4 linked regions of the Sagittula sp. P11 genome follow. The protein of the gene in region 2 interacts with the protein of the main gene of each other region in a pairwise test. Links are inferred from orthologs where the notes say so. Each region holds a gene or a part of one and is shown on either strand. Other genes may lie near its edges.

Region 1 (6,835 bases), on a different replicon or contig from region 2:
GGCGAGGACGGTATGCTGCGGTTCCATGGCAGGGTGGGCGACAGCGTGCGCTGCATGGGCGAGAACGTCTCGGCACACGAAGTCGAAAGCGTTGCCAACCGGCACCCGCAGATCGAGGAATCCGCCATGGTCGGTGTGCCCGCCGAAATCGGCGAATATGACATCCAGCTTTTCGTGCGGCCAACCCCCGGTACCAAACCGGATGCCGAGGAGATCAGCCGCTGGTTGAGCGACAAGCTCGCCCCCTACCAGCAGCCGCGCTTCATCGCCTTCATCGACGAGTTCCCCAAGACGCCAAGCCAGCGGATCCGCAAGCATCTCTTGCCGAAGTCGCCCGAACGCTGGGAACGCAAGAACACCAGAAAGGCCCACACCGTATGACGACCGACGTTCTCATCACCGGCACCGGAATGTTCGCCGGCCGCATCGCTCTCGACATCGCGGCCACCGCAAAAGAGCCTGTCTCGGTGGTCATCGCCGGGCGCAACGTCGACCGGCTGCAATGGCTGCAGACCGCGGGCAATGCCCGGGCCGCCATGTTCGGCACGCCTGCCGGCTTCAGGGCGCACCGGATCGACCTGCTTGAGGAGGGCGCGAGCGAGGCGCTCCTGTCGGAATTACAGCCCCGCATCGTGGTACAGGCGGCGTCGATCCAGACCTCCTCGGTGATCTCGGACAAGGGGTCGCGCTGGACAGAGCTGGTGGCCGAAGGCGGGCTCAGCGCCACCGCCGTCTTCCAGGCGCTGATGTCCGCGCGCATGGCGGCAGCAATCAGCAAGCTGTGCCCGACGACACCGCTGATCAACTGCTCCTTCCCGGACGTGGTCAACGGGATGATCACGGCCATGGGCCATGACGTGCTGTGCGGGACCGGCAATGTCGCGATCCTGTCAAACGTCTTCCGTGGCGCCAGCGCGCGTCCGGCGGGCACGCTGAGGGTGTTGGCACATTACCAGTGCCTCAAACCCTGGCGCCAGCCAGCGGCAGAGCGCGCCGGCCCCGCGCCGCGCATCTTCTCCGATGATCGTGAGATTACCGACCCCTTCGCGACCTTCTCCGAGTGCAAGCTGACGCCGGAGCCCGCCATCGAGATCTCGGGGGCCAGCGGCGTCACCCTGATCCTGGCCCTTGCAGCCGGAGCCGCCTGGACCGGGCACGTTCCTGGGCCGAATGGCCTGCCGGGTGGATATCCCGTGAAACTGTCACAGACCGGGGTGTTGAGCCTTGATCTGCCCGGCAGCGTCACCGAGGCCGAAGCCATCGCCTGGAACGACGCGTTCGAACACGCGGGCGGGCTTACCGTCTCGGGTGGACGGGCGAGCTATAACGGTCGGCTCGCCGAGTTGCTGCACGCCGAAGGGTTTGCCCATGCGGACGGCTTCGACGTTGCGGACCTCGAAGATGTCTGCACGGACATGCTCGCGCTGCGCGACAGGCTGATGTCCGAACCGGCCTGAGGCCGCGCCTACGAAGGTAGACCATGGGCGACGCATGCCTGCGCCCATGGTCCAGTGAAAGGGCTGAAGTGGGTCGCAGCGCTATTGACCAGCTCGGTCCGGGGCCGCTCACAGTGGTGCCCGTGCCTGTGGCCGTGATGCGTGCCCGGTCAGCGGGGCAGCAGGGTGCCGAGACCTTTTTCGGCAGCCTCCGTCATTGCAAGCCGTGCGACCGCCAGGTCGGCCAGCGGCATGCCGGGGAACAGGAACATCAGGCGCTGCGCATCGTCCACGCGGCCGGGATGCGCTCCAGTCAGGAGTGCGGCGAGGTCGCCATCATAGCGGCCTTGATGCGCCAGAGCCGCATTGCCGCCGTTGCGTTCGAGCGCGGCAAGATCGTCGGTGAAGAATCCGTCCAGATAGTCCGTGAGGCCATCGCGATGCCATGCGCGCCCGAGGTCGACCCCGATTGCCAGCGCTCCGGGGCGCAACACCTGCGGGCGTACGATGGGCGGGATGCTGTCGATGCTGGGCAGGCAGCTCACCACCACGTCGCTCGCGGCGGCGAGCGCCTCGGGGTCCTGCATGACCTCGGCTTCGAACCCCATCTCGCGTGCCCGCAGCGCAAGCGCCTCCGCCGACGCCGTGCTGCGTGAAAACGCGCGGACCCTGCGCAGCCTAGGCAGCACGTCCGCCAGCGCCGAGAGGTTGCTGTGCGCCTGCACGCCGCACCCCAACACGCCGAGGTTGGACGCGCCCGGCCTGGCCAGCGCCTCGGCCGCGAGGGCTGACAGGGCAGCGGTGCGGTGTGTCGTGATCCAGCTGCCGTCCATGATCGCCACGGCGCGGCCAGTGACGGCATCGTTCACGATGATCTGCGCACTGATGGCAGGAAGGTCGCGCCGCGCGTTGTCGGCCGAGTATCCGATCCACTTGGTCACGCCCAGACCAAGCCCGTCATCCGCATCGGACATCGACATGAAGAAGCGGCCCTCATCCAGCTGCACCCGCGTCTTCAGGCCGCCGCCACGGACGGGTGCGGACCGCTGCCGGATCGCTGCAGCAATGGCGCGGCGCAGTGCCGTGGGAGAGAGGTTCAGGCTCTCGATGTCGGCCGAGGACAGGTAAAGCAGGCCGTCCCCGCGCGCCTGCGCGGACCAAGGCGATGTAGACCCTGAGGTTCCACTGTCAGACATTGGCGGTCTCCATCCCGATCGCGGCGCAGGCACGCCGTCAGCCGATCCGTTTCACACGAACCTCCAGCGCCAGCCGTTGTGACGAAGATCCGGCAGCGGCTCAAGTGTCCCGACTGTCTGCGCAGGGTGTCATGGCCCAGCCCTTGCAGGAGAGGACGCCGGCTTCCCGGCGTCCCGGATGTTTATTCAGGCCGGATCCGACAGGGTTGCACAGGCAGCCGCGATGCGGGCCATAGCGGTCTTCAGCGTTTCGGTGTCGGTGGCGTAGGACACGCGGAAATGCCCCGGCAGGCCGAAGGCGGTGCCCGGCACGACTGCAACATCCGCCGTTTCCATCAGCCAGGCGCAGAACGCGCGGTCGGTGTCCAGCCGCGTTCCGTCCGGCGTCTGGCGCCCCATCACACCACCGCATTCGGCGAAGGCATAAAAGGCGCCTTCGGGACTGCGACAGGCAAGGCCGGGGATGGCATTCAGCGCGTCAACCACAAGATCGCGGCGGGCGCGGAAGGCTTCGGCCCGTTCCGCCAGGAAATCCTGCGGCCCCTCCAGTGCGGCGATGGTTGCCGCCTGGCTGATCGTGTTCGCGGCCGAGGTCGACTGACTCTGGATCACCGTCATGGCCTTGATCAGCGGCACGGGACCACCGGCATAGCCAAGGCGCCAGCCGGTCATCGCATAGGCCTTGGAGACGCCGTTTATGGTCAGGGTACGCTCTTTCAGCGCGGGCTCGATGGCCACCGGGGTGACATGGCGAAAACCATCGTAGACGATGTGTTCGTACATGTCGTCGACCATCAGCCAGACATGCGGTTCCTCCAGCAGCACATCCAAGAGCGGCCGCAGGTGTTCGGCCGCATAGGCCGCACCCGACGGGTTGGAGGGCGAGTTCAGCATCAGCCAGCGGGTGCGCGGCGTGATCGCCTCGCGCAGCTGCGTGGCGCTCAGTCGGAAGCCCTGCTCGGCGGCGCAGGGCACCAGAACCGGAATGCCGCCGCAAAGCTCGACGATATCGGAATAGGTGACCCAGTAGGGGGTTGGGATGATGACCTCGTCGCCGGGATTCAGCGACGCCATCATGGCGTTGTAGATCACCTGCTTGGCGCCGGTGCAGGCGATGATCTCGGACGTTGAATAGCTCAGTCCGTTCTCGCGGGCGAACTTGCCGGCAATCGCGGTCCTGAGCGCGGCGGTGCCGGGCAGCGCGGTGTACTTGGTCTCCCCGCGCTGCATGGCGTCCCAGGCTGCCTGCTTGATGTGGTCGGGCGTGTCGAAATCAGGCTCGCCCGCCCCGAGACTGATGATGTCGCGACCCGAGGCGCGCAGCTCTGCAGCACGCGCCCCGATCGCGAGGATTTCGGACACGCCGAGCGACTCGATGCGCTCGGCGGGCCGGAAGTCTGATGCGACTGCGGTGTTCATGGTCAGTCGATATTGAAGACCACGCCCTGTGCCAGCGGCAACTCGCGCGAGTAGTTGATCGTGTTGGTGGCACGGCGCATGTAGGCGCGCCATGCGTCCGAACCGCTTTCGCGGCCGCCGCCGGTCTCTTTCTCGCCGCCGAAGGCGCCACCGATCTCGGCGCCCGAGGTGCCGATGTTGACGTTGGCAATGCCGCAGTCAGATCCGCGTGCCGAAAGGAAGGTTTCCATCTCGCGCAGGTCCGTGGTGAAGATCGAAGAGGACAGCCCGCCGCCGACATCGTTGTGCAGCTCGAGCACCTCGTCGAAGTCGCTGTACTTCATCACGTATAGGATCGGGGCGAAGGTCTCCCGCAGCATCGGGCCTTCCTGCTTCGGCATCTCGACCAGCGCGGGCTTGACGTAATAGGCCGTCTCCGGACCGACGTCCTGGCGCTCGCCGCCGTGAACAGTCCCGCCCAGCCCGGCCGCTTCCTTCAGCGCCTCACCCATGGAGTCGAAGGCCGTCTTGTCGATCAGCGGGCCGACCAGCGCCTCGGTTTCCAGCGGATTGCCCACCGAAACGGAGGTGTAGGCCTTCTTCAGCGCGGGCACGATCTGATCATAGATGCTGTCATGCACGAAGAGCCGGCGCATGGTGGTGCAGCGCTGGCCCGCCGTGCCCATCGCGCCGAAGGCGATGGCGCGCAGCGCCATGTCCAGATCGGCAGAGGGGCAGACGATACCGGCGTTGTTGCCGCCTAGTTCGAGGATGCACTTGCCGAAGCGCGCCGCGACCTTGGGGCCGACGATCCGGCCCATGCGGGTGGACCCGGTGGCCGAGATCAGCGCGACCTTAGGGCTGTCCACCAGCGCCTCGCCCACGGCGGGGCCGCCGACCAGCACCTGGCTGAGGCCTTCGGGCGCGTCGTCACCGAAACGCGCCAGCGCGCGTTCGAACACCGCCTGGCAGGCCAGCGCGGTCAGCGGGGTCTTTTCGGACGGCTTCCAGATCACCGGATCGCCGCAGACCAGAGCGAGGGCCGCGTTCCAGCACCACGGCGCGCAGGGGAAGTTGAATGCCGTGATGATGCCGACTACGCCCAGCGGATGCCAGGTTTCCATCATGCGGTGGCCGGGGCGTTCGGTGGCGATGGTCAGGCCGTAGAGCTGGCGCGAGAGGCCAACCGCGAAGTCGCAGATGTCGATCATCTCCTGCACTTCGCCAAGGCCTTCGGACGGGGATTTGCCCGCCTCGATGGAGACCATGCGGCCCAGGTCTTCCTTGGCCTTGCGCAGCTCTTCGGCGAAGAGGCGCACCAGCTCACCACGGCGAGGGGCAGGGACAAGCCGCCAGGTGCGGAAGGCGTCGTTGGCCTTGGCGATGGCGGCCTCGGTGTCGGGGACGGAATGCTCGGCAAGGCTGGCGACGGGCTCGCCGGTCACGGGAGAGATGACGGACATGCCGCCCGCGACGGCAAGATCGGCGGTCGCGCCGCAGGCTGCCATCGTGTCGGCGGTGGTCTGCTTGAGAGGGGTGCTCATGAGAGGGTTCCTTGATTGGTCGGTTGTCTTTTCGGTGTACGGGGTGTGGGCCTTCGGGCGGTCGTGCCGCTGCCCGGGTCAGGCCGTCTGGTGGCTCCGGCTCAGCTCGATACGGGCCTCGGCGAGCGATCGTGCCTCGGTCTCGGCATAGCGGAAGAACAGGTCATGCACGGGCGCGCCGAGGTCTTCCTCGAAGCGCGCACGGTTGGGGTTGGCGACGAAGGCCTGAGCGGCGCCGTCGCCGAGATTGGACTGGAAGATCCCAGCGGCCGAAACCGGCAGGAAATCCTCGTAGACAATGGGGTCGGCACGCAGGCAGCCTTGCGCGATCAGCGCATCCAATCCGCAGGACGGATCCTTGCAGGGCTGGCCCGTTGCCGAGTAGCGGAAGTACCCCAGCCCGTCCTTGCGCAGCGTTTCCAGATCGTCCGGGAAGGCCGCGAACACCTCGGCCAGTGTGGCGCGGTAAGCGTCGGCGTTCGAGCCGTCGGCGGCCGGTGTGATGCGGCTGCGCGTCTCGGCCAGCAGGCGGTCATAGAGGGCTTGGCCGCTCGGGGTCAGCGCGATGCCGCGCTGCTCGATCTCGCCGAAGCGGGCGGTGTGGCGGCCAATCGTGGTACCGGCCTCGCCGGTGTCATCAGCGGGGAAGTTCACCGGCTCTTCGAGCGCCTTGAACGAGGTCTGGCGCAGAAGGATCGGCACGGTGCGGGTGGGCGGTCCCTCCACAACGGCCTTCGGCGAGATTCCCCGATCCGGCATCATCTCCTGCACGCGGTCGATGTCGAGCGTGCGCGGAGTAAGGTGATTGATGTGCGGACCCTTGAAGGCCACCACGTCGGCCACCAGCCGGTGCGCATCGTGCAGGCGGCGGTAAAGCGCGTGGGGAACGTTTGCCTCGGCATGCCAGCGGAAGGTCTCGACCGCCTCGGCCACGAAACGCTCGGCGTCGGCCTCGGAAAGACCGCCATCGGCTTCGGCCTTGTGGATCAGTTCGAGACAGCCCGGCGTAAAGATTTCGCGGCGGTCCAGTACCTCGGCGGCGGCGTCGCGCAGGTCGGCGTCGTCCAGCAGGTCGAGCCGGAGCAGCGAGGTGAAGACGCGGAACGGGTTGCGGCGCAGCGCAGCGTCGTCGAGCGGGCGGAATGCGGTGGAATGCACCGGCACGCCGGCCACGGACAGGTCATAGTAACCCACCGGGTGCATGCCCATGACCGCAAAGAGACGGCGGATGGTGAACAGCTCGCGCGGGGTGCCGAGGCGG
Region 2 (7,885 bases):
GCACGGCACAGTCGACGGGCACGGCGCCCGCCGCCTCGAACCGGTCGCGCAGCGCAAAGGCCTTCGCCCTGTAGGCCTGCAGGGTCACGCCTGCCCCTCCAGGATCTCGCGGACCTTGGCCACGAGGTCGCCGCGGGCCACCTCGTACTGCGAGGGCCGTTCCTTCCATTCCTCGAGCGAGGCGTTCTCGGCGATCTTCGCGCCGAGGATCAGGTCCTTGATCTGCACAACGCCGCGCGCCTTCTCGTCACCGCCCTCGATGACCGCCACCGGCGAGTGGCGCTTGTCCGCGTACTTGAGCTGGTTGCCGAAGTTCTTCGGGTTGCCGAGGTAGACCTCCGCCCGGATGCCCGCCTGCCGCAGCTCCGCCACCATCGCCTGGTAATCGGCCATGCGGTCGCGGTCCATCACGGTGACGACCACCGGCCCGGTCTCCGACCCGCCGACGCGGCCCTTCTCGCGCAGCGCCGCCAGCAGCCGGTCCACACCGATGGAGACACCCGTCGCGGGCACAACCTGCCCGGTGAAGCGCTTCACCAGATCGTCGTAGCGCCCGCCGCCCGCGACAGATCCGAACTGCCGCTTGCGGCCCTTCTCGTCGGGAATCTTGAAGGTCAGCTCTGCCTCGAACACCGGCCCGGTGTAATAGCCCAGGCCACGCACCACCGACGGATCGATCACGATGCGGTCGGGACCATAGCCCTGCGCCATGAGAAGCGCGACGATTTCATCCAGCTCTTGCACACCCTCCTTGCCGACTTCGGAGTGACCAACAATTTGTTCCAAGAGCATCAGGGTGGCGATGTTTGCGATGTTAGCAGGTACAAATTCGGCCTCATTTCCCCCCGTCTCTTGCGACAACATTGCCCGCACGACGCTTTCAAAGCGACCGAACATATCGAAATTGCCTTGAAGCGCTGCCTCAGACAGGTTCGCGACATACGTACTGCGGACACTTTGGCGAGCCGTAAGGAAGGCCAGCACCGGCTCCGCCTGCTCAGGCGCAAGCCCCACGCCGTCGATATAGGCGCCGGAGGCATCCAGCCGGCCCTTGCCCAGAAGCTCGCGCACGCCGGACTCGCCGACCTTGTCGAACTTGTCGATGGTGCGCAGGACCGCAGCCGCCTGTTCCTCGTCGGCGACGCCCATCGCCTGAAGCACGCCGTTCAGGACCTTCCGGTTGTTCACCCGGATCAGGTAGTCGCCGCGCGGGATGCCCAGCTCTTCGAGGCAGTCGGCCAGCATCGCGCAGATCTCCGCGTCCGCCGCCACGCTCGCCGCGCCCACGGTGTCCGCATCGCACTGGTAGAACTGGCGGTAGCGCCCCGGTCCCGGCTTCTCGTTGCGCCAGACCGGCCCCATGGCAAAGCGCCGGTAGGGCAGCGGCAGGTCGTTGCGGTGCTCGGCATAGACCCGGGCCAGCGGCGCCGTCAGGTCGTAGCGCAGCGCCATCCAGTTGTCGTCCTCGTCCTGCCAGGCGAATACGCCCTCGTTCGGGCGGTCCACGTCCGGCAGGAACTTGCCAAGCGCCTCGACCGTCTCCACCGCCGAGGACTCCAGCGCCTCGAAGCCGTACCGATGGTACACCCCGGCGATCTTCGACAGCATCTCGGTGCGCTCACGCACCTCGTGCCCGAAATAGTCGCGGAACCCCTTGGGCGTCTGAGCCTTGGGGCGGGGGGCTTTCTTCACTTTGGCCATGGCACCGGTCCCGGTTACACTGCTGCATTGTCGCGCACCCTCTACCGGGAAGGCGTGGCATGGGCAAGCAAGCCTGCCCTTGCGGAGACGGGCTCATGCAAATAACCATGAGCCCTCTGCCAACTGAAGGAGGACCAGGACATGACCGATGACATGAGTCGCCTCGAAGAGCAGATGGCCCACCTCCTCCGGACGGTCGACGACCTGTCCGACGTGGTGGCCCGACAGGACCGCGAATTGCGGGACGTTTCCCGGCGGGTGGAAATCCTGCTCCGCCGCGAGGCCCAGCGGGACGCCGACACCGCCGGCAGCATCTTCCTCGGCGACGAAAAACCCCCGCATTACTAGGCCGCGAAAGCACCGCCTTTCGCGGCCGGTGGGCAAGCGGGGTTTCCCCGGAAACCTCAGCGCCCACACCCATCCCATGCCGGGTACACCAGCCCCGATATCCCGGCCTTTCGCCACCGACGAGCGGACAGATGCACCACGAACGGCGTCACGCCCCCTCTCACCCCCACGAGGCGTGCGACGTGCAGACCTCCAGCGCGCGCCTGAAACCGTCGCGGTCGCGGCAGCGGTCGAGGTAGGCGGCTTCCGGCGCCTCCAGCGCGATCCCGGCGCTTTTCCACGACTGGAGCAGCGCATAGGCGACCGAGATGTCGGCGGCGGTGAAACCGCCTCCGGCAAGATAGCGCGTGCGTTCGAGCTGGCGGCGCACCAGCTTCATCCGGTTGTGATACTGGCGCAGCGCGTGGCGGACGGTGGGGTTGTCGCGCTCGGCCTCGGTGGGCAGGAACCGCGCGTTCAGCACCCAGTAGGACGCGCCCGCAAGCCCCGCCTCGCCCATCATGAGGAACTGCCGGTAAGGCGCAAAGGCGTCCGACTGCGGGTCCGGGGCAAGGGGGTGCGGACCGTAACGGGCCAGAAGGTAGTCCATGATGGCGATGGATTCGACCATCACCGTGGCGCCGTCCACCAGCGCCGGGATGAACCCGCTGGGGTTGATCTGCAGGAACTCCGGGTCGTTCTCCACCCCGGCCAGCATGTCGACCGGGCGGAAGCGGTAGGGCAGGCCCATCTCCTCCAGCAGCCAGACGACCCGGAACCCCCGGCCCTCGCCATAGACGGTCAGCATCTGCCCCTCCCGGATCGGTTTGATATCAACCTAACGGAACGGGCCGAAAGCACAAGGCGTCACCGCCGCCGTGCCTCAGTTCTTCAGTTCTTCAGTTCTTCATGTCCATGGCAACCACTTCGCCGTCGTGCAGCAGGATGTTCTTCCAGCGGGTGTTGTCCTCGAACCGCTCGTAGACCGAGACAAAGACCGTGTCCCGCTCCAGCGCCTTCATGCGCGAGCCGCAGGGCTTGCCCTTGCCGACGCGGCAGACCTTGGACTTCACGCCCTCGTAGGCCACGTCGGTCGCCAGCACCGGCAGGGATTCGCCCGCCGGGCCGTAGTGGATCTGTTCCCAGCTTTCCGGCGAGCCGAAGATCACCAGCGCGGCGGTGAACTGCCGTGCGCAGCCGTCCTTGAAGCCGGTCATGTAGAAGGTATGCGCGCCGGTCGAGCCGGGCGTGCTGTCGTGCAGCTGGTAGCCCCGACCGCCTTCGGGCCATGTCTGCGTGACCGGCCCCAGCTTTGCGCCCGGCACGCCGCAGACCCGGGCGATCTGCCCGTAAGGCACGGTGGTGCCATAGGCGATCTCGCGCGCGTCAGGGGCGCCGGGGCGCGGCGCAGCACGGCGGTTGACCCGGGGCGCGCCAGACGTGGTGGCCGCCGCAAGCTGCACATCGCCGCCGCCCAGCCCGAAGAGGCCGCGCCGCCGCGGCGCTTCCTCCGCTTCGACGACAACCACCTCCGCATCGTCAGGGGCAGAGCCCACGTCGTCCAGATCGTCGGTGACGGCCTCGTCCGCAGCAGCGTCTTCCGCAGCAGCCACCGTCGTCGTGGCCTGCGCAGCGTCGGCCTTGCCCTTCAGGAAACCGAGCAGGCCCCGCTGCGGCGCGGTGTCGGCCACGGGCGCGACGGGAAGCGTTTCGGCATCGGCACTGGTGGCAAGGACATCGGCCTGCCCGGCCTCGGTCTCCACCGGCACATCGGCCAGGCGCGGCACGTCCTTCAGGGGATCGCCGCAGCCCGAGGCCAGCAGGACCAGTGACATTCCGATGAAAACTTTGCGCATTTCGTCCCCTGGCGGTTTCGACCCTCGTACAGCAGCAGCGCACGCGAGGTCCACTCTCCCATGGGATAGGTCTGCCCGTCAGGCGGGAAACCGCCCCTTTCCGCGGCGGTCTCCGCACACCGCGCAGGCCCCATGCGATCGCCGGGACCGGCTCAGAAGTCTTCGACCGCCAGCACCCCGTCGAGCGATTTCACCGCGCCCTTGATCTCCGGCGTGACGGGGAAGCGTTCGGAAAGGTCCATCTCCACCTCGCCCGGCAGGCCCGGCGCCGCCAGCCGCAGCACGATCGGCGCGCGCGGCGCCTTCGGCAACTGCTCGGCGGCGCGGCCCAGCACGCTGGCGATCTGGCTCAGCGCCATCTCCGTGTCGACGAAGATCCGCATCCCCGAAGGGCCGCCCTGCGCCGCCGCCGCATCCACCGGCATCACCGCCCGGCCCAGCAGTTTCAACTGGTCGCTCTCCATCGTCGCCTCGACGGTGACGACGACCTTCGACCCGGTCTCGAGGTGTTCGCGCGACTTCTCCAGCGTCTCGGAGAACAGCGTGACCTCGTAGGCGCCGGTCGGGTCCGACAGCTGCGCAAAGGCAAAACGGTTGCCGCGCGCCGACTTGCGTTCCTGCCGTCCGGCCACGACGCCCGCCAGCTTGGCCACCAGCGGGCCGCGCTCGGCCTTGGCCATGACCTCGTCCAGCGTCACCACGTCCTGCCGCTTCAGCGCGGGCATGTAATCGTCGAGCGGGTGACCGGACAGGTAGAAGCCCACCGCCTTGAACTCCTCCGCCAGCCGTTCGGCGGGCAGCCAGTCGGACACCGGCGACAGGCGCGGCTCCGGCAGATCGTCGCCCGCCTCGCCGAACAGCGACACCTGGGCGGAGCTCTTCTGCTCGTGGATCGCCGCCGAATAGGCCACCAGCGCGTCGAGCGAATCGAACAGCCGCCGGCGGTTCGGGTCGAGCACGTCGAAACAGCCCGCCCGCGCCATCATCTCCAGAGGACGCTTGCCGATCTTCTTCAGGTCCACGCGGCGGGCAAAGTCGAAGACGGTCGAGAACGGCCGCCCGTCGCGCCCCTCCACCACCAGCTTCATCGCCTCGAGGCCCACGTTCTTCAGTGCGCCCAGGGCATAGACAAGCTGCCCCTCCACCACGTCGAACGTCGCGAGCGAGCGGTTCACGCAGGGCGGCACCCACGGCAGGCCCAGCCCCTTGCGGACCTCCTCGAAATAGACGGCCAGCTTGTCAGTCAGGTGGATATCGCAGTTCATGACGCCCGCCATGAACTCCACCGGGTGGTTCGCCTTGAGCCACGCGGTCTGGTAGCTGACCACCGCGTAGGCCGCCGCGTGCGACTTGTTGAAGCCGTAGTTGGCGAACTTCTCCAGAAGGTCGAAGACCTCGGTGGCCTTCTTCTTCTCCACCCCGTTCTTCGCCGCGCCCTGTTCGAACTTGGGCCGTTCGGCGTCCATCGCCTCCTTGATCTTCTTGCCCATCGCGCGGCGCAGCAGGTCGGCGCCGCCGAGCGAGTAGCCCGCCATCTCCTGCGCGATCTGCATCACCTGTTCCTGGTAAACGATGATGCCCTGCGTCTCGGCCAGGATGTGGTCGATGGACGGGTGGACGGACGTGATCTCGCGCAGGCCGTTCTTGACCTCGCAATAGACCGGGATGTTCTCCATCGGGCCGGGGCGGTACAGCGCCACAAGCGCCACGATGTCCTCGATGCAGGTGGGCTTCATGCGCTTGAGCGCATCCATCATGCCCGAGCTTTCCACCTGGAACACCGCCACCGTCTTGGCCGAGGCATAGAGCTTGTAGGTGACCTTGTCGTCCAGCGGGATCAGGTTGATCTGGTTCTCCGCCCCCTCCGGCGGCTCGTACAGCTGCGTGCCGTCGGCGGCGACATGCAGCGGGCGCCCGGACTTGAAGATCAGGTCCATGGCGTTCTGGATCACCGTCAGCGTCTTCAGGCCGAGGAAGTCGAACTTCACCAGACCGGCCTGCTCCACCCACTTCATGTTGAACTGCGTCGCCGGCATGTCGGAACGCGGGTCGCGGTAGAGCGGCACCAGCTCGTCCGTGGGGCGGTCGGCGATGACCACGCCCGCCGCGTGCGTGCCGGCGCTGCGCAGCAGCCCCTCCACCTGCATCCCGTATTTCAGCAGCCGGTCGACGACCTCCTCGTTCCGCGCCTCCTCGGCCAGCCGCGGCTCGTCCCGCAGCGCCTGCTCGATGGACACGGGTTTGACCCCCTCCACCGGGATCATCTTCGACAGGCGGTCCACCTGCCCGTAGGGCATCTGCAGGACCCGGCCCATGTCGCGCACCGCCGCCTTCGACAGGAGCGCGCCGAAGGTGATGATCTGCGCGACCCGGTCATGGCCGTACTTCTGCTGCACGTACTGGATCACCTCCTCGCGGCGATCCATGCAGAAGTCGATGTCGAAGTCGGGCATCGACACGCGTTCCGGGTTCAGGAAGCGTTCGAACAGCAGCGAATAGCGGAGCGGGTCGAGGTCGGTGATCGTCAGCGCGTAGGCCACCAGCGACCCCGCGCCCGAGCCCCGCCCCGGCCCGACCGGGATGTCCTGGTCCTTGGCCCACTGGATGAAATCCGCAACGATCAGGAAGTAGCCGGGGAAGCCCATCCCCTCGATGATCCCCAGCTCGAAGTCGAGCCGCTTCTGGTATTCCTCCACCGGCACGGCATGCGGGATCACGGCCAGACGCGCCTGCAGCCCCTCGTTCGCCATGCGGCGCAGTTCCGTCACCTCGTCGTCGGCGAAACGCGGCAGGATCGGGTCGCGGCGATAGGCCATGAAGGCACAGCGCTTCGCGATCTCGACGGTGTTTTCCAGCGCCTCCGGCAGGTCGGCGAACAGCACCGCCATCTCCTGCGGGGTCTTCAGGTAGTGCTGCGGCGTCAGGCGGCGGCGCGGTTCCTGCTGGTCGACATAGGCGCCCTCCGCGATGCAGATCATCGCGTCATGCGCCTCGTACATGGTGGACTTCGGGAAATAGACGTCGTTCGTCGCGACCAGCGGCAGGCCCATCTCGTAGGCCATCTCGACAAAGCCGCGCTCCGTCAGTTGCTCCGCCTCGGGCGGCGTGCCGTCCTCGCCGGGGTGGCGCTGCAGCTCGACGTACAGCCGGTCTTCGAAGATCGAATGCAGCCGGGTCATCAGCGTCTGCGCCGCCGCCCGCGAATTGGTGCGCAGAAGCCGCCCCACCGGCCCGTCCGGCCCGCCCGACAGGCAGATCACGTCCTCCGAATGCGCCTCCAGTTCGTCCAGCGTCACATGCGCCAGCTCGTTGTCGCGGCGCAGGTACAGGCAGGAATTGAGCTTCATCAGATGCTCGTAGCCGCGCTCCGTCTGGGCCAGCAGCACCACCGGCGCCGGCGGCCTGATCCGCTCGCCCGGGGCGTGCTCGAAATAGCGCAGGTCGATCTGGCAGCCGATGATCGGCTGCACGCCCGCCCCGGCGGCGCCCACGGAAAATTCCAGCGCGGCGAACAGGTTGTTGGTGTCGGTGACCGCCACGGCGGGCATCCCCATGTCGGCACACATGCCCGGCAGCTTCTTCAGCCGGAGCGCGCCTTCGAGAAGAGAATATTCGGTGTGGGTGCGGAGGTGGATGAATCGCGGATCTGCCATGGCCGCAGACTACAGCGTTTCACGGACCGGCTGGAACACCCCGCGACGCGAAAGATGACAGAAACCCGGAGGTCGGCTACACGAATTGGTGTCTCCCCTTCCCCCAGACACGCCGGTCGCGTAGACTACTCTGAGATGTAACCCGTGTCCCGCTGTGCGCAAAATATCAACAATCCGGCCCCACTCATGCCTTTATTCGCCCTCAGGCTGGATTTTGTGAAAACGTCCCGTAGGTCCCCGCTCTTCAGCAAGTACACCGTTTCCCCGCCATGAACGACGCAACAGAACTCTCCAGCGCCGCCCTCGCGGAGCAAGAGGCCGCATTCGATCCCGCGCCCCCGCTCACGC
Region 3 (6,836 bases), 720 kb from region 2 along the record:
CAGCAGGTCCTCCTTCCGCGTACCGGACTTGAGGATGTCGATCGCCGGGAAGACCCGCTTGTCCGCAACCTTGCGGTCCAGCACGATCTCGGAGTTGCCGGTGCCCTTGAATTCTTCGAAGATGACTTCGTCCATACGCGAACCCGTGTCGATCAGCGCCGTCGCGATGATGGTCAGCGAACCGCCTTCCTCGATGTTCCGGGCTGCACCGAAGAAACGCTTCGGACGTTGCAGGGCGTTTGCATCGACACCGCCGGTCAGGACCTTGCCGGACGACGGAACAACAGTGTTGAACGCCCTACCAAGTCTTGTGATGGAGTCGAGAAGAATAACAACATCTCGTTTATGTTCGACAAGACGCTTGGCCTTCTCGATCACCATTTCACTGACGGCCACGTGCCGTGTCGCCGGTTCGTCGAAGGTCGAGGAGATCACCTCGCCTTTCACCGAACGCTGCATGTCGGTCACTTCTTCCGGACGCTCGTCGATCAGAAGGACGATCAGGTAGCACTCCGGGTGGTTCTTCTCGATCGACGCCGCGATGTTCTGCAGCAGCACCGTCTTACCCGTGCGCGGCGGCGCGACGATCAGCGACCGCTGGCCCTTGCCGATGGGCGACACCAGGTCGATGATCCGGGCGGAACGGTCCTTGATGGTCGGATCCTCGATCTCCATCTTCAGGCGTTCATCGGGATACAGCGGCGTCAGGTTGTCGAAGGCGATCTTGTGGCGTGCCCGTTCCGGATCTTCGAAGTTGATCGCAGCTACGGACACCAGGGCAAAGTAGCGCTCCTCATTGTCAGGCGCTCGGATCTCGCCCTCGATGCTGTCCCCGGTCCGCAGCGAATACTTCCGGATCATGTCGGGCGATACGTAGATGTCATCCGGACCCGGCAGGTAGTTCGCCTCCGGAGAGCGGAGGAAACCGAAACCGTCCTGAAGCACCTCCAGAACGCCGTCCCCGTAGATGAGCCAGCCTTCGTCGGCGCGCTCCCGGAGGATCTGGAACATCATCTCGCCCTTGCGCATGGTCGAGGCGTTCTCGATCTCCAGCTCTTCCGCCATGGCCAAGAGGTCCTTGGGGCTTTGCGCTTTCAGATCGGCAAGGTTCAGTTTTTCTTCGCTCATACGCCACATCGCGACAGCAAGAGGTGTCGCGCTTTCTTCGTTTCTAGGGAGAACATGATCCAGAACAGGAACGACAGAGAGGTAGTCCTTCCGACCATCCGAAGTCAATGCCTGACTTCCGGGCGGTGTCCCCGGTCATTCCAAGATAGATAAAGTAAAGATTTAGAAAGGTTTTTGAAGTGATATGGGAGCGGGATTTCTGTGGATTAAGGAACGGTAAACACACTTACCAACACGCCGCCGACCTATGGAGAACTTCGGGGATCGTCTCTGGACGACCTGACAATGAACTTAGAAATATTTATTTATTTCAATAATTTATGCATATGAAATCGCGCAGGAGCGGGGTTGGAAAACCACGGGATGAACAGCATCCGACCGCGATTGTCACGCGCCATGAGATATCCTCGTCAACATGGGCAAGCCCGGCGAAGGGCGAGGGCGGAACTCGCGATCTTTCCCGTGCTTGCATGTAGAACCGAATTTTCGCACAAACGTCATCGATCCAGCCCACACACTCATACCAAGATTTATCCCCATGAAAGAGGACCTGATCCTCGCTTCCGGCTCCGAAATCCGCGCCAGCCTGCTCCGGTCCGCCGGCCTGAACGTCGCGTCAGAGCCCGCCCGGATCGACGAAGACATGATTCGGGAATCGCTGCTTGCCGAAGGCGCGACGCCGCGGGATATCGCCGATACCCTGGCAGAAGCTAAGGCGCAGAAGGTGTCCGGGCGGCATCCGTCAGGCCTGGTTCTGGGTTGTGATCAGGTGCTGGCGTTCAAGGGCGCCATCCTGTCGAAACCTGTCAGCCGCGAAGAGGCGCGCGGTCAGCTTGTCTCTCTGCGCGGCGAGACACATCAGCTTCTCTCCGCAGCCGTCATCTATGAAGAGGGTAAGTCGGTCTGGCGGCACGTCGGCACCGCGCGGCTGACGATGCGCACCTTTTCGGACGCCTACCTCGACGCCTACCTCGACAGGAACTGGCCTGACGTCGGCTCCTCCGTCGGTGGCTACAAGCTCGAGAAGGAAGGCATACGTCTCTTCGCGCGCGTAGAAGGCAGCCATTTCACGATTCTCGGGCTCCCCATGCTCGAACTGCTCAACTTCCTGTCCGTCAGAGGAACCATCCCTTCATGACCCTGCCTCGAATTCCTCTCGCCGCCGTCATCGGCAAGCCCATCGCGCATTCGAGGTCGCCGCGTCTGTTCGCGCACTGGCTCAGGAAGCACGGGATTCCGGGACACTATATTCCCATCGAGGTGCCCGCCGACAAACTCGCCGAGACCATCCGGCTCTTGCCGGAACTCGGTTTCATGGGCGTCAACGTCACGATCCCTTACAAGGAGAAGATCCTGGAGATTGCCGATCTCGCGTCTGACCGGGCGACGCTGATCGGCGCGGCGAACACCCTGATCTTTAGAAAGGACGGCAGGATCCACGCCGACAACACCGACGGTTATGGGTTCACCGAGAACCTCAGGCAGTCGGCGCCGGATTGGGATCCCTCCGCCGGGCCGGCGGTGGTGTTCGGGGCAGGGGGCGCGGCCCGTGCCGTCATCGCATCCCTGATCGACGTGGGTGTGCCCGAAATCCGGCTGACCAACCGGACACGTGTGCGGGCGGAACAGCTGCGGTCCGATTTCGGCAACCGAGTTCAGGTGCACGATTGGGTGCAGGCCGGCAACATCATCGAGGATTGCCGCACGGTGGTGAACACGACGTCCCTCGGCATGACCGGCAAGCCGGAGTTCCGCGTTCCGCTGGATGCGCTCACTCCGGACATGGTGGTGTCCGATCTCGTCTATACGCCGCTCCAGACCCGTCTCCTGCGCGAGGCCGAGCGTGCCGGCAGCACGGTGGTCGACGGTCTCGGCATGTTGCTGCACCAGGCGGTGCCCGGTTTCGAGCGGTGGTTCGGCACACGGCCAGAGGTCGACGAAGCGACACGCGCCGCCGTCCTGCGATGAGGTTCAAGCTGGGGCTGACCGGGTCCATCGGCATGGGCAAGTCGTCGACGGCAGCGATCTTTGCCGCCGAGGGATGTGCCGTCTGGGATGCCGACGCCGCGGTGCACAGGCTCTATTCCGCTGGTGGCGCCGCGGTCGATCCGATCGGAGAGCGTTTTCCTGACGCCATCCGGGACGGTGCGGTGTCCCGCGACGTGCTGAAGACCCTGATTGGGGGTGATCCCGAGGCCTTGCCCGATCTCGAACGCATCGTGCATCCGCTGGTCAGGGCAGATCGCGAGGCATTCGTCAGGGACAACGCCGACAGGATCGTGGTGTTCGACATTCCGCTGTTGTTCGAGACGGGCGGCGACGCCGAGATGGACGCGACCGCCTGCGTCTTTGTTTCACGTGAAATACAGCGGGAGCGGGTCCTTGCCCGGGGCACGATGACCGATGCGGACCTTGAGCGCATCCTGGCCCGGCAGATGCCGTCCGAGGAAAAATGCGCCCGGTCGACATGGACGATAGAGACGGATACGCCTGAACATGCGCGCGCGCAGGTGCTGCACATCCTGGATGAGATCGAAGAAAGGCTGAGACATGCGTGAAATCGTACTCGATACGGAAACCACGGGGTTCGAGCCGGAGCAGGGCGACCGCATCGTCGAGATCGGTGCCGTGGAACTGTTCAACCACGTTCCGACCGGCAACACCTATCACCAGTACATCAACCCGGAACGGTCCATGCCGCAGGAGGCCTTTGCCGTCCACGGCCTGGGCGACGATTTCCTGCGCGACAAGCCGGTCTTTGCCAAGATCGTCGACGAGTTCCGCGCCTTCATCGGTGACTCGAAACTGGTGATCCACAACGCCGCCTTCGACGTCAAATTCCTGAACGCCGAACTTCGCTGGGCCAACCGTCCGACGCTGGCCAAGGACTGCGCCATCGACACTCTGGACATCGCACGCCGGAAATTCCCCGGCTCACCTGCTTCGCTCGACGCGCTCTGCCGCCGGTTCGGGATCGACAACTCGTCGCGGACGCTGCACGGCGCGCTTCTCGACTCTGAAATTCTGGCTGAGGTCTACCTCGAGCTTATCGGGGGCAAGCAGCCGGATTTCGGGCTGACCGCTGCGTCCTCCACTCCGAGTGTCGGTGAAACAGTGACGAACTGGCGGCCGAAGCCGCGGTCCACGCCGTTGCCATCGCGCCTGACGGACACGGAAAAGGCGGCTCACGCCGCCTTTGTCGGGAAGCTCGGGGAAAACGCGATCTGGAACCGGTCCTGATCGCGTTCCGCTGACTTACTGCGTCGGAACGCTGGAGGCTTCCTGCTGCGCGGCGGCGCGGCGCTGAAGCTCCGCACGGTAGAGCGCGAGGAAGTCGATCGTTTCCAGGTTCAGCGGCGGGAAGCCACCGTCGCGGGACACGTCCGACACGATGCGGCGTACGAACGGGAAAAGCATCCGCGGGCATTCGATCAGCAGGAACGGGTGAAGCTGGTCCTCGGGGACGTTCTCGATGTGGAACACACCCACGTAGTCGAGTTCGAGGATAAATAGGATTTCGGAAGACTCCTTAGCCTTCGACTCCACCTTCAACTTCATGACGACTTCGAACTGGTGCTCCGGCGTCCGCTTCTTGGCGTCGAGGTTGACCTGGACCTGGACGTCGGGCTGCACTTCGCCGGACACGCCTTTCTGGGAAAGGATGTTCTCGAACGAAAGGTCACGGATAAACTGCGCAAGCACGTTCATCTTGGGCGGCTGAGGCGCTTGGGCTGCCCCGTTGGAATCTGCCATGAATTGTACTCCGGTTGAATTTCTTGAAAGCTGGATTAACAGGCGCCGATGGGTTTCTCAATGCCTCGTCCAGCCGGAACCGGGGTGGTTCGGCGACTTGCCCTGCGGAACTTCGGTAAAATCACCGTCGATCACATCACCGCGTGCAGGGGTCGGGTCGCGGTGCGGGGGGCGCTGCGGTTCGGGCCCCATCTGGAAACGCGTCACCTTGATCCGCTGGCGCGCCCAACGCATCACGGCGGACCGGACGCCCGGGACGAGCAGGGCAAAGCCCACGGCATCGGTGAAGAACCCCGGAGTCAGTAGGAGCGCGCCCGACAGAAGGATCATCGCGCCATGTGCCAGCGGCTCACTGGGGTCCTGAAGTTCGGAAAAGCTGCGTCTGAGGTCGGCAAGCGCCCGCGCGCCCTGCGACCGCACGAGGTACGTGCCGATGATCGCTGTCAGCACGACGATGGCAAGCGTCGGCAACAGGCCAATCAGCCCGCCCACCTGGATGAAAAGGGCGATCTCGATCAGCGGGACCATCAGAAAGACCAGAAACAGCCACATGCGCATTCCTCCTTGACCAATGTCCGAACCATATCCGGCCAACGGTTCACTTCACCGCCGCCCGTGTGGACTTGTTCAGACACGTCACCTACATAGGAACCCGAAGCCAAAGTTTCCATCCGTACCCATCATGAGGCCCCGATGCAGAATCCGCTCCTCCAGCTTCTTGTCCTGGCCGGGATCGCCGTCTTCCTCGTGCTGCGTCTGCGCAGCGTGCTGGGGACGCGCGACGGGTTCGAGCGGCCAACGCCTTCCGGCAAGAGCAAGGAAACCACGTCGCGCCGCGACTTCGAGGTGATCGAAGGTGGTCCTGACCACGACATCACCGACCACGTCGCAGAGGGCAGCGATGCCGCCAACGCGCTGGCCGCGATGAAACGGGTGGAGCCGAGCTTCTCCGTGTCGGAGTTCCTTGGCGGGGCGCGCGGGGCTTACGAGATGATCCTCATGGGCTTCGAACGGGGCGATATCGAGGGGTTGAAGCCGTTCCTCGCCGATGACGTTTTCGAGACCTTCTCCGACGTGGTGGAGGCCCGCGAGGCCGAAGGCCTGACCATCGAGGCGAATTTTGTCGGCGTTCGCGAAATGACGCTGGCTGGCGCATCTTTCGACCCCGACACGCGCGAGGCGGAAATCACCGTGCGCTACGTCGGCGAACTGACCTCTGTCGTGAAGAACGCCGAGGGTGAAGTCGTCGAAGGATCCCCGACCGCGGTGAAGCGTCAGAAGGACATCTGGACCTACGCGCGCGTCATGGGCGCAGACGATCCCAACTGGCAACTGGTCGCCACGGACGAATGATCCGACTTGTCTTCGCGCTTTCGCTGGTTCTCTTTTCCATGAGCGCCTCGGCGGAAGGCGAGGACGAGACCTCGTACACTGTGCTGGATTTCGACGGCCTCGAAGGCTGGGCAGAGGACGACCACCTTGCGGCGCTTGAGGTGTTCCGCAACACCTGCGGCGACATGAACGATCCCGATTGGCGGGCGCTGTGCAAACTCGCTCTGTCCACGAACGATGCGCGCGGCTTCTTCGAACTGCTGTTCCGGCCGGTTGTCATCAGCGACGGGGCCGAACCGCTGTTCACCGGCTATTTCGAGCCTGAACTCGACGGAGCGCCGTTCCGATCAGGTCGCTACCAATATCCGATCTATGCCATGCCGCCCGAAGCGCGCCTCAACCGCCCGTGGCTGAGCCGCCGCGATATCCTGACCTCCGGGGTCATGGAGGGGCGCGGTCTGGAAATCGCCTGGGTCGACGACCCGGTGGAGCTGTTCTTTCTGCAGATCCAGGGTTCCGGGCGGGTGCGTTTCCCGGACGGTCGTCACATTCGCGTGGGTTACGGTGGATCGAACGGGCACGATTACCGGTCCATCGGCAAGGAACTGGTCCGGCGCGGCCTG
Region 4 (6,753 bases), 1.2 Mb from region 2 along the record:
TGCCTGTTGTCCGGATGTTCTGGGGAAGACCGGATATGGGGGCTGGGGTCAGATATTCAACTGTCGTGCGCGCCCCCTGCCTCCGAAACACCTGCGACACGGGTTCGAATCGCTCGAGCCCGTGGGAGACTTCCGAATATTCGGTAAAGCGCATGCGCGCAACCCCCCTTGACCGGGGCGCGCGGTTTTATGCACTTGGAGCAGAATGACAAAAAGCGCCGGTTCCGTCAAGGAGTCATGGAAAAACAACGCTATTCCGCGGCTGGCGTGCCGCTGCCGTGCCAACTCCGCCCGAACGCACAGCAAACCCTTCACGGATCCTCAAGAAGCCGGCACGCCCTTAATCATTTCTTAACCTTCCGGCAATTAGACATGCGAACTCCGTGCGTTGCGTGGTGGGCCCATGATATACAGACTCCTGGACCGCCTGTTTCCACGGTCCTTCACGCGAAAGATCCTGTTCGTCGCCTTCATCGGAACGCACATCCCGCTTCTCGCCTTCACGGTCTTCGTCCTGCTCGGCGACAGCCCCTGGTCCGGCGACAAGACGGGTGCGCTTCTGCTGATCCTCGGGGCGACGGTCGCCGGCACCGGCCTGACGCTGGTCCTGCTGCGGCGACTGCTCGCCCCGGTCTACGAGGTGACGCGCGCGCTGGCCGCCTTCGAGGAGCGGCGCGAATTCGCGCCCCTGCCCGACCGTCACCGCGACGAGGTGGGCTTTCTCATGGTCGCCACCAACCGGGTCCTGACGGAGGCGCAGCAGCGCATCCACCGCTACCGCTCGGAGGCAGAGACCGATCCCCTGACGACGCTCCTCAACCGGCGCGGGCTGATGCGCGCGCTCGAAGGGGTGGAACAGGGGTCGATCCTCGTGCTCGACATCGACGACTTCAAGGCGATCAACGACACCCACGGCCACCCCATCGGCGACGCGGTCCTGCAGGCCGTCGCCCGGCGCATCACCACGGCGGTGCGGGAAAAGGACATCGTCGCGCGCCTCGGCGGAGAGGAGTTCGTCGTCGTCATCAACGACCCGCGCACCGATCCGGAGGACGTGGCCGACCGTTTGCTGACCTCCATCGGCAGCACGCCTGTCGCGGGCATCGCCGTGACCGCCTCCATCGGAGTGGCCGACTATCGGGGCGACGCGCAGCAGGCGCTCATCAATGCCGATATGCGCACCTATGCCGCCAAGCGGCAGGGCAAGAACCGCTACTGCATCGGCACCTGATCCGGCCCGGCAGGGCACCCCGCAAAAAAACAAGCGCCCCCGGATGGGAGCGCTTGCCGTAAACCAGTCGTGAGACGGGAATTACTTGATCTCGACTTCGGCGCCTGCCTCTTCGAGCTTCTTCTTGAGTTCTTCGGCTTCGTCCTTGGAAACGCCTTCCTTGACGGCCTTGCCACCGGCTTCCACCAGTTCCTTGGCTTCTTTCAGGCCCAGGCCGGTGATGCCGCGGACTTCCTTGATCACGTTGATCTTCTTGTCGCCAGCGGACTTGAGGATCACGTCGAACTCGGTCTTTTCTTCTTCGGCTGCCGCGCCTGCGTCGCCTGCCGGGCCAGCCATCATGACTGCGCCGCCGGCGGCCGGCTCGATGCCGTACTCATCCTTGAGGATGGTCTTCAGTTCTTGTGCTTCGAGCAGGGTCAGGTTGACGATTTGCTCAGCAAGTGCTTTGAGATCTGCCATTTTGAGACTCTTTCAGATTTAGATATGGGTTCCAACGTCAGGGAGCATTCCCTACGCAGGTCGAAAGGTTGCTTACGCCGCCTCGCCCTTTTCCTCGATGGTGGTGAGGATGGAGGCGATGTTCGATGCAGGTGCGCCAATGGCGCCGGCGATGTTCGATGCGGGTGCGCCGATGCAGCCGACGATGGAAGCAATAAGCTCATCGCGCGACGGCATTTTCGACACGGCCTCGACACCGGCACGGTCCAGCGTGGTGCCACCCATGGCGCCACCAAGGATCTCAATCTTCTTGTTATCCTTGGCGAAGTCTTCGATGACCTTGGCCGCTGCGACCGGGTCCTCGGAGAAGGTAAGCACCGTCATGCCGTCCAGATACTTGGCGATCCCCTCGGCGGGGGTGCCCTGGACAGCAATCTTGGCGAGCTTGTTCTTGGCGACACGGACCGTTGCTTCACCAGCGCGAGCGCGGTTACGCAGATCCGTCATCTCTGCAACCGTGAGACCCTCGTAGTGGGCAACCACCACGACGCCAGAGCTTTCGAAGATCTGGCCGAGTTCCTCGACCAATTTCTCTTTCTGGGCTCTATCCACAGTTTCACTCCAGTTGTTGGAGGGCGGACCCTCCGGCTCTCAGTCGACCGGGTGTCCCCGATCACAAAGTCCGAATGAGGGTCGACGCATCCTGTGGGCCCGACGCAGAAGCGCGGGGCTGAAAAGATGTCTCTTCCCGTCTCAGGCAGGAATTACCGGGGCCATTTCAGGAAATGGAACCAACCCACCGTCTCGGACGAATTGCGGCGCCGAATACGAATCGCATCCGGCACCGCGAGGCCTGCATTAGCACCGGCCATTATTTCTTGCAATCATTCAATCAAATCCCGCCGCGCATCCGTTCGCGCAAGGCGACACTAAATTCCGCCGGGTCCTTTATCCCGTAGAGCTCCCGCACCAGCGGAGAGATCAAGGCCCGTTCCTGCGTCGCCTCGAACCCGCCCATGTCCGCCAGCATTCCCTGCTCGTACAGAAAATCGTCGGCGTAGCCGGTCAGCACCCATGACTTGTCGAAGGGCACCACCCCGCGCTTTGTCCGGTTCACCGCCCGGGCCAGCACGTTGGTGCAGTTGGAAAACAGCGTGTTGTACCAGCGCGGCTCCGTCACCAGTTCCTCGCTCTCGCGCAGCATCGCCTTTAGCACGGCGCGCTGCTGCTCGATGGGGATCGACAGCGGGTAGAGGTACAGCTGATCGCCCGCCCAGAACTCCGAATTGCCGAACATGTCGCGCTCGGTCGTCCAGACAAAGAAGTACTCGAAGACCGGCAGCACGGCGGCCAGCGGCGCGTTGTAGCTCTCGCCCTCTTCGCGCCGCGCCTCGACGGAGGCGACATAGGTCTTCCCGTCGCGAAAGCGGAAGGACAGCATGGTGTGGGCGATGGCCTCGCTGCCGGTGAACGGCTCGACCACGAAATAGGCCTGCTCCAGCTCCTCGGGGACGAGGGTCGCGTTGATCCAGGCCTCGCGCGCGACGCTGCCGTCGGGGGCGTAATCCCAGTTGCGGATATTGCGGATCACCGCCGCCTCCTCTCCGGCAGAGACCAGCGGCAGACGGCTGTGATCGGCGCGCCAGTCGCGGTCGTGCGACGGCAGCAGAACCACCCACGGCAGGTAGAGGACCACGGCGATTGCGGCCACGGCGATGGCGAAAACCTTGAGAACGCGCTTCATGCCGCCGTCTTACCGCGCCGCCGGGAAACGGCAAAGGCGGGATACCCTGACCCTGCCCGCCCCCTCCTGACAGCCCCTTCGGACAGTCCCAAAGAAAAAGGGCGCCCCGGCGGGACGCCCTCCTTCAATTCCTGGAGCGGTCGGCTCAGTTGCCGGTCGCGTTCGACACGTCGACGGTGACGCCCGGGCCCATGGAGGAAGACAGCGAGATCTTCTTCATGTAGGTGCCCTTCGCGCCCGTCGGCTTGGCCGCGGACACGGCGTTCACGAACGCGCGGATGTTCTCGGCCAGCTTGGCCTCGTCGAAGGAAACCTTGCCGACACCTGCGTGCACGACACCGGCCTTCTCCGCCTTGAACTGGACCTGACCGCCCTTGGCTGCCTCGACGGCTTCCTTGACGTCCATGGTCACGGTGCCGACCTTCGGGTTCGGCATCAGGTTCCGCGGGCCGAGGATCTTGCCCAGACGACCGACGATCGGCATCATGTCCGGCGTCGCGATGCAACGGTCGAACTCGATGGTGCCGCCCTGGATGGTTTCCATCAGGTCTTCGGCGCCGACGATGTCCGCACCGGCTTCCTTCGCCTCGTCAGCCTTCGGGCCACGTGCAAAGACTGCCACGCGGACGGTCTTGCCGGTGCCGTTCGGCAGGCCGACCACGCCGCGGACCATCTGGTCGGCGTGACGCGGGTCGACACCGAGGTTCATCGCGATTTCCACGGTCTCGTCGAACTTCGCATTGGAGTTCGACTTGATCAGGGAAACGGCTTCCTCGACGGTGATGTTTTCCTTGCCTTCGAAGGCTTCGCGGGCTGCACGGGTGCGCTTACCAAGTTTTGCCATGACGATTACCCTTTCACCTCGATGCCCATCGACCGGGCGGAGCCCAGGATGATCTGCATTGCCGCTTCGACGTCGTTCGCCGAAAGGTCCTTCATCTTGGCTTCGGCGATCTCGCGGACCTGCGCCACGGTGACGTGTGCGATGGTCTCACGGCCCGGCTTCTCGGCACCGCGGGGGCGGTTACGCTTGCCCACGGGCTTCAGACCGGCGGCCTTCTTCAGGTAGTAAGACGCGGGGGGCGTCTTGATGTCCATCGTGAAGGACTTGTCCTGGTAGTAGGTGATCACGGTCGGGCACGGCGCGCCGGGCTCCATTTCCTGCGTCTTGGCGTTGAACGCCTTGCAGAATTCCATGATGTTGATGCCGCGCTGACCCAGCGCCGGACCGACCGGCGGGGAGGGGTTGGCCTTGCCTGCAGGGATCTGCAGCTTCATCTTGCCGGCGAGCTTCTTTGCCATCGGCTTTCTCCTTTTCCATCTCCCCCGCGACGCGTCGAAGGGGCTTCTTGTGGCGTGGTCAGGTCCGGATCTCGCGTGACCCTCGCCTCCCACGGTGGATTGCGCGCAACCTGACGGTTCCGCAGCAACAGGGGCGCCGCATATAACCTCGGCGGCGGTTTGGCAAGTGATTCCGAAGGGCGGCCTGCCGTCGCGCGCTATTCTGCGGCAGGACGGGCCAGCAGCGGTGCACCGTCCCGCTCCATCTCGGCAAAGACCCAGTCCCGGAAGCTCCGGATCATCGGATCGTCGGCCCGCGCCTCCGGATAGGCGACAGAGTAGATCGTGACCGGCAGCGTCACCGTGTCGAACAGCCGCTCCAGCCGTCCCGCCTCCAGCGTTCCGCGCACCATCATGTCATAGGCCAGCGCCACGCCCTGCCCCTGTTCCGCCGCCGTCGTTGCCAGTTCGCAGTTCGGAAAGACCGGCCCGCGCGGCAGGGCGCGCGGCGCCACCCCCGCCGCGTCGAACCATTCGTCCCAGGCGTCCAGGACCTCGTCGTGCATCAGCCGCAGCCGCAGCAGGTCGGACGGCACCCGCACATCTTCCCGCTCCCGCAGCGCGGGCGAGATCACCGGGTAGCGGGCAGAGGTCATGAACGGCTCGGTGACGACGCCGGGCACGGGATCGTCAGCCCACTGGATCACAAGGTCGCTGTCGTTCGCGGCGAAATCGGTCGAGGGCGCCCCGACCGACACCCGCAGCCGCACGCGGTCGCCGAATCCCAGCCGGTCCAGCCGGGGCACCAGCCATCGCGCCGCAAAGCCCGGCGTGCAGAGGACACGGAACGGCCGCGCGCCCGCCTCCTTCACCGAACGGGTGGAGTCCTCGAAGGCATCCAGCAGCCCGGTCATCTTCCCGGCATAGCCGCGCCCGGTCAGCGTCAGGGAGATCCGGCCGCCCGTGCGCTCGAACAGCGCGGTGTCGAGGAACGCCTCAAGCGCCTTGATCTGGTGACTGACGGCAGAGGGGGTCAGGCACAGCTCCTCTGCGGCGGCCTTGAAGCTGAGATGCCGGGCCGCGGCCTCGAAGGCCCGCACGGCCGCGAACGGAGGGAATTTGCGCCCCATGGCTGAATTCCTTTCAACGGCTGGTGAAAATTGGTCTTTTGCGCCGGTGACGGGCCGATCGTAGCATCTTCTCACCAACTCTCAAAATTCGAACGAGGCCGGACATGAGCCCCTTTCACCGCTTCGGCGCGCCGCTCGGCTGCGCCCTGATGACACTCGTCTGCATGGCACCCGCCACCGTCGCCGCCGACGCAGACCCGCTGGCCTGGCGCGACGCCCCCACCATCGGGGCGCTCGTCTCGCACCTCGACGACTGGCTGGACACCCATTCCGACCTGCCCCGGCGCGACGGGCCGCCCCTTGTCCGGTGGATCGGCGCGGCCCGCGCGGCCAGCCTGCACACCGCGCGTCACGCATCCCAGGAAGGCATGGCGCGCGGCATGTACGACCCCGAGGCCGACACCATCTTCCTCGTGCGCCCGTGGGACATGAAAAACCCCTACGACGTGGGCGTGCTCCTGCACGAACTGACGCATTACCGGCAGGAAGAGGCGGGCCACTGGTACTGCGCGGGCGCGCAGGAACTGCCCGCCTACCGCCTGCAGGAAGAGTGGCTGGCGGACCTCGGCCTCGAAGCGGACATCAACTGGATCGCCGTCGTGCTGGAGGCAGGCTGCACACGCCGCGACATCCACCCCGACTGACCGGCCCCGCCCGCAGCAAAGGAAAAGGCCCGCGCGGATGCACGGGCCCGAAGGATCTGCCAGAAGATATGCGCCGTCGCTAATGACCGGCGGCGCGAAGGGCTCAGCCCTGCTTCGACACCTGGGTGAAGTCCAGCTCCACCGGGGTCTCGCGGCCGAAGATCGACACCGACACCGACAGGCGCTGGTTGTCCTCGTCGACGCCCTCGACCATGCCGTCGAAGCCCTCGAACGGACCGTCGTTGACCTTGACCCGCTCGCCGATCTCGAAATGGATGAGCG

The links.
Region 1: the proteins of dnaE (region 2) and CDO87_RS23390 interact in binary tests that used the Escherichia coli proteins (3 or more experiments, as listed by UniProt). The link is inferred for Sagittula sp. P11 from one-to-one orthologs.
Region 3: the proteins of dnaE (region 2) and dnaQ interact in binary tests that used the Escherichia coli proteins (3 or more experiments, as listed by UniProt). The link is inferred for Sagittula sp. P11 from one-to-one orthologs.
Region 4: the proteins of dnaE (region 2) and rplL interact in binary tests that used the Escherichia coli proteins (3 or more experiments, as listed by UniProt). The link is inferred for Sagittula sp. P11 from one-to-one orthologs.

Annotation. Positions count from the first base shown.
Region 1 is NZ_CP021914.1:290,915-297,749, reverse strand. Bases 1,939-4,937 are described here. They hold CDO87_RS23390 (pyridoxal phosphate-dependent aminotransferase), read right to left. Parts: upstream 4,058-4,937; coding sequence 2,819-4,057; downstream 1,939-2,818. Other genes in these bases: CDO87_RS23385 (aldehyde dehydrogenase family protein), read right to left, coding at 4,054-4,937; CDO87_RS23395 (ornithine cyclodeaminase family protein), read right to left, coding at 1,939-2,632. Outside these bases: CDO87_RS23405 (class I adenylate-forming enzyme family protein), read left to right, coding at 1-381; CDO87_RS23400 (hypothetical protein), read left to right, coding at 378-1,457; more of CDO87_RS23395, read right to left, coding at 1,607-1,938; more of CDO87_RS23385, read right to left, coding at 4,938-5,538; CDO87_RS23380 (VOC family protein), read right to left, coding at 5,653-6,835. UniProt on the Escherichia coli protein: Shows aminotransferase activity with methionine and histidine as substrates, and to a lesser extent also with phenylalanine.
Region 2 is NZ_CP021913.1:2,816,293-2,824,177, reverse strand. Bases 3,837-7,885 are described here. They hold dnaE (DNA polymerase III subunit alpha), read right to left. Parts: upstream 7,538-7,885; coding sequence 4,037-7,537; downstream 3,837-4,036. Other genes in these bases: CDO87_RS13605 (alpha/beta hydrolase), read left to right, coding at 7,807-7,885; CDO87_RS13615 (MGMT family protein), read right to left, coding at 3,837-3,884. In the rest of the region: CDO87_RS13635 (ATP phosphoribosyltransferase regulatory subunit), read right to left, coding at 1-88; hisS (histidine--tRNA ligase), read right to left, coding at 85-1,701; CDO87_RS13625 (SlyX family protein), read left to right, coding at 1,843-2,049; CDO87_RS13620 (glutathione S-transferase family protein), read right to left, coding at 2,210-2,836; more of CDO87_RS13615, read right to left, coding at 2,928-3,836. UniProt on the Escherichia coli protein: DNA polymerase III is a complex, multichain enzyme responsible for most of the replicative synthesis in bacteria. This DNA polymerase also exhibits 3' to 5' exonuclease activity. The alpha chain is the DNA polymerase catalytic subunit.
Region 3 is NZ_CP021913.1:2,096,822-2,103,657, forward strand. Bases 2,524-5,523 are described here. They hold dnaQ (DNA polymerase III subunit epsilon), read left to right. Parts: upstream 2,524-3,678; coding sequence 3,679-4,368; downstream 4,369-5,523. Other genes in these bases: CDO87_RS10250 (shikimate dehydrogenase), read left to right, coding at 2,524-3,096; coaE (dephospho-CoA kinase), read left to right, coding at 3,093-3,686; secB (protein-export chaperone SecB), read right to left, coding at 4,384-4,881; CDO87_RS10270 (FxsA family protein), read right to left, coding at 4,939-5,433. Outside these bases: transcription termination factor Rho, read right to left, coding at 1-1,128; CDO87_RS10245 (nucleoside triphosphate pyrophosphatase), read left to right, coding at 1,667-2,266; more of CDO87_RS10250, read left to right, coding at 2,263-2,523; CDO87_RS10275 (Tim44/TimA family putative adaptor protein), read left to right, coding at 5,575-6,234; CDO87_RS10280 (murein transglycosylase A), read left to right, coding at 6,273-6,836. UniProt on the Escherichia coli protein: DNA polymerase III is a complex, multichain enzyme responsible for most of the replicative synthesis in bacteria. The epsilon subunit contain the editing function and is a proofreading 3'-5' exonuclease.
Region 4 is NZ_CP021913.1:1,654,729-1,661,481, forward strand. The notes cover bases 4-2,920. They hold rplL (50S ribosomal protein L7/L12), read right to left. Parts: upstream 1,694-2,920; coding sequence 1,313-1,693; downstream 4-1,312. Other genes in these bases: CDO87_RS08090 (GGDEF domain-containing protein), read left to right, coding at 404-1,231; rplJ (50S ribosomal protein L10), read right to left, coding at 1,766-2,284; CDO87_RS08105 (DUF4105 domain-containing protein), read right to left, coding at 2,565-2,920. In the rest of the region: more of CDO87_RS08105, read right to left, coding at 2,921-3,416; rplA (50S ribosomal protein L1), read right to left, coding at 3,562-4,260; rplK (50S ribosomal protein L11), read right to left, coding at 4,266-4,718; CDO87_RS08120 (LysR substrate-binding domain-containing protein), read right to left, coding at 4,916-5,827; CDO87_RS08125 (DUF6647 family protein), read left to right, coding at 5,932-6,471; transcription termination/antitermination protein NusG, read right to left, coding at 6,575-6,753. UniProt on the Escherichia coli protein: The binding site for several of the GTPase factors involved in protein synthesis (IF-2, EF-Tu, EF-G and RF3). Is thus essential for accurate translation.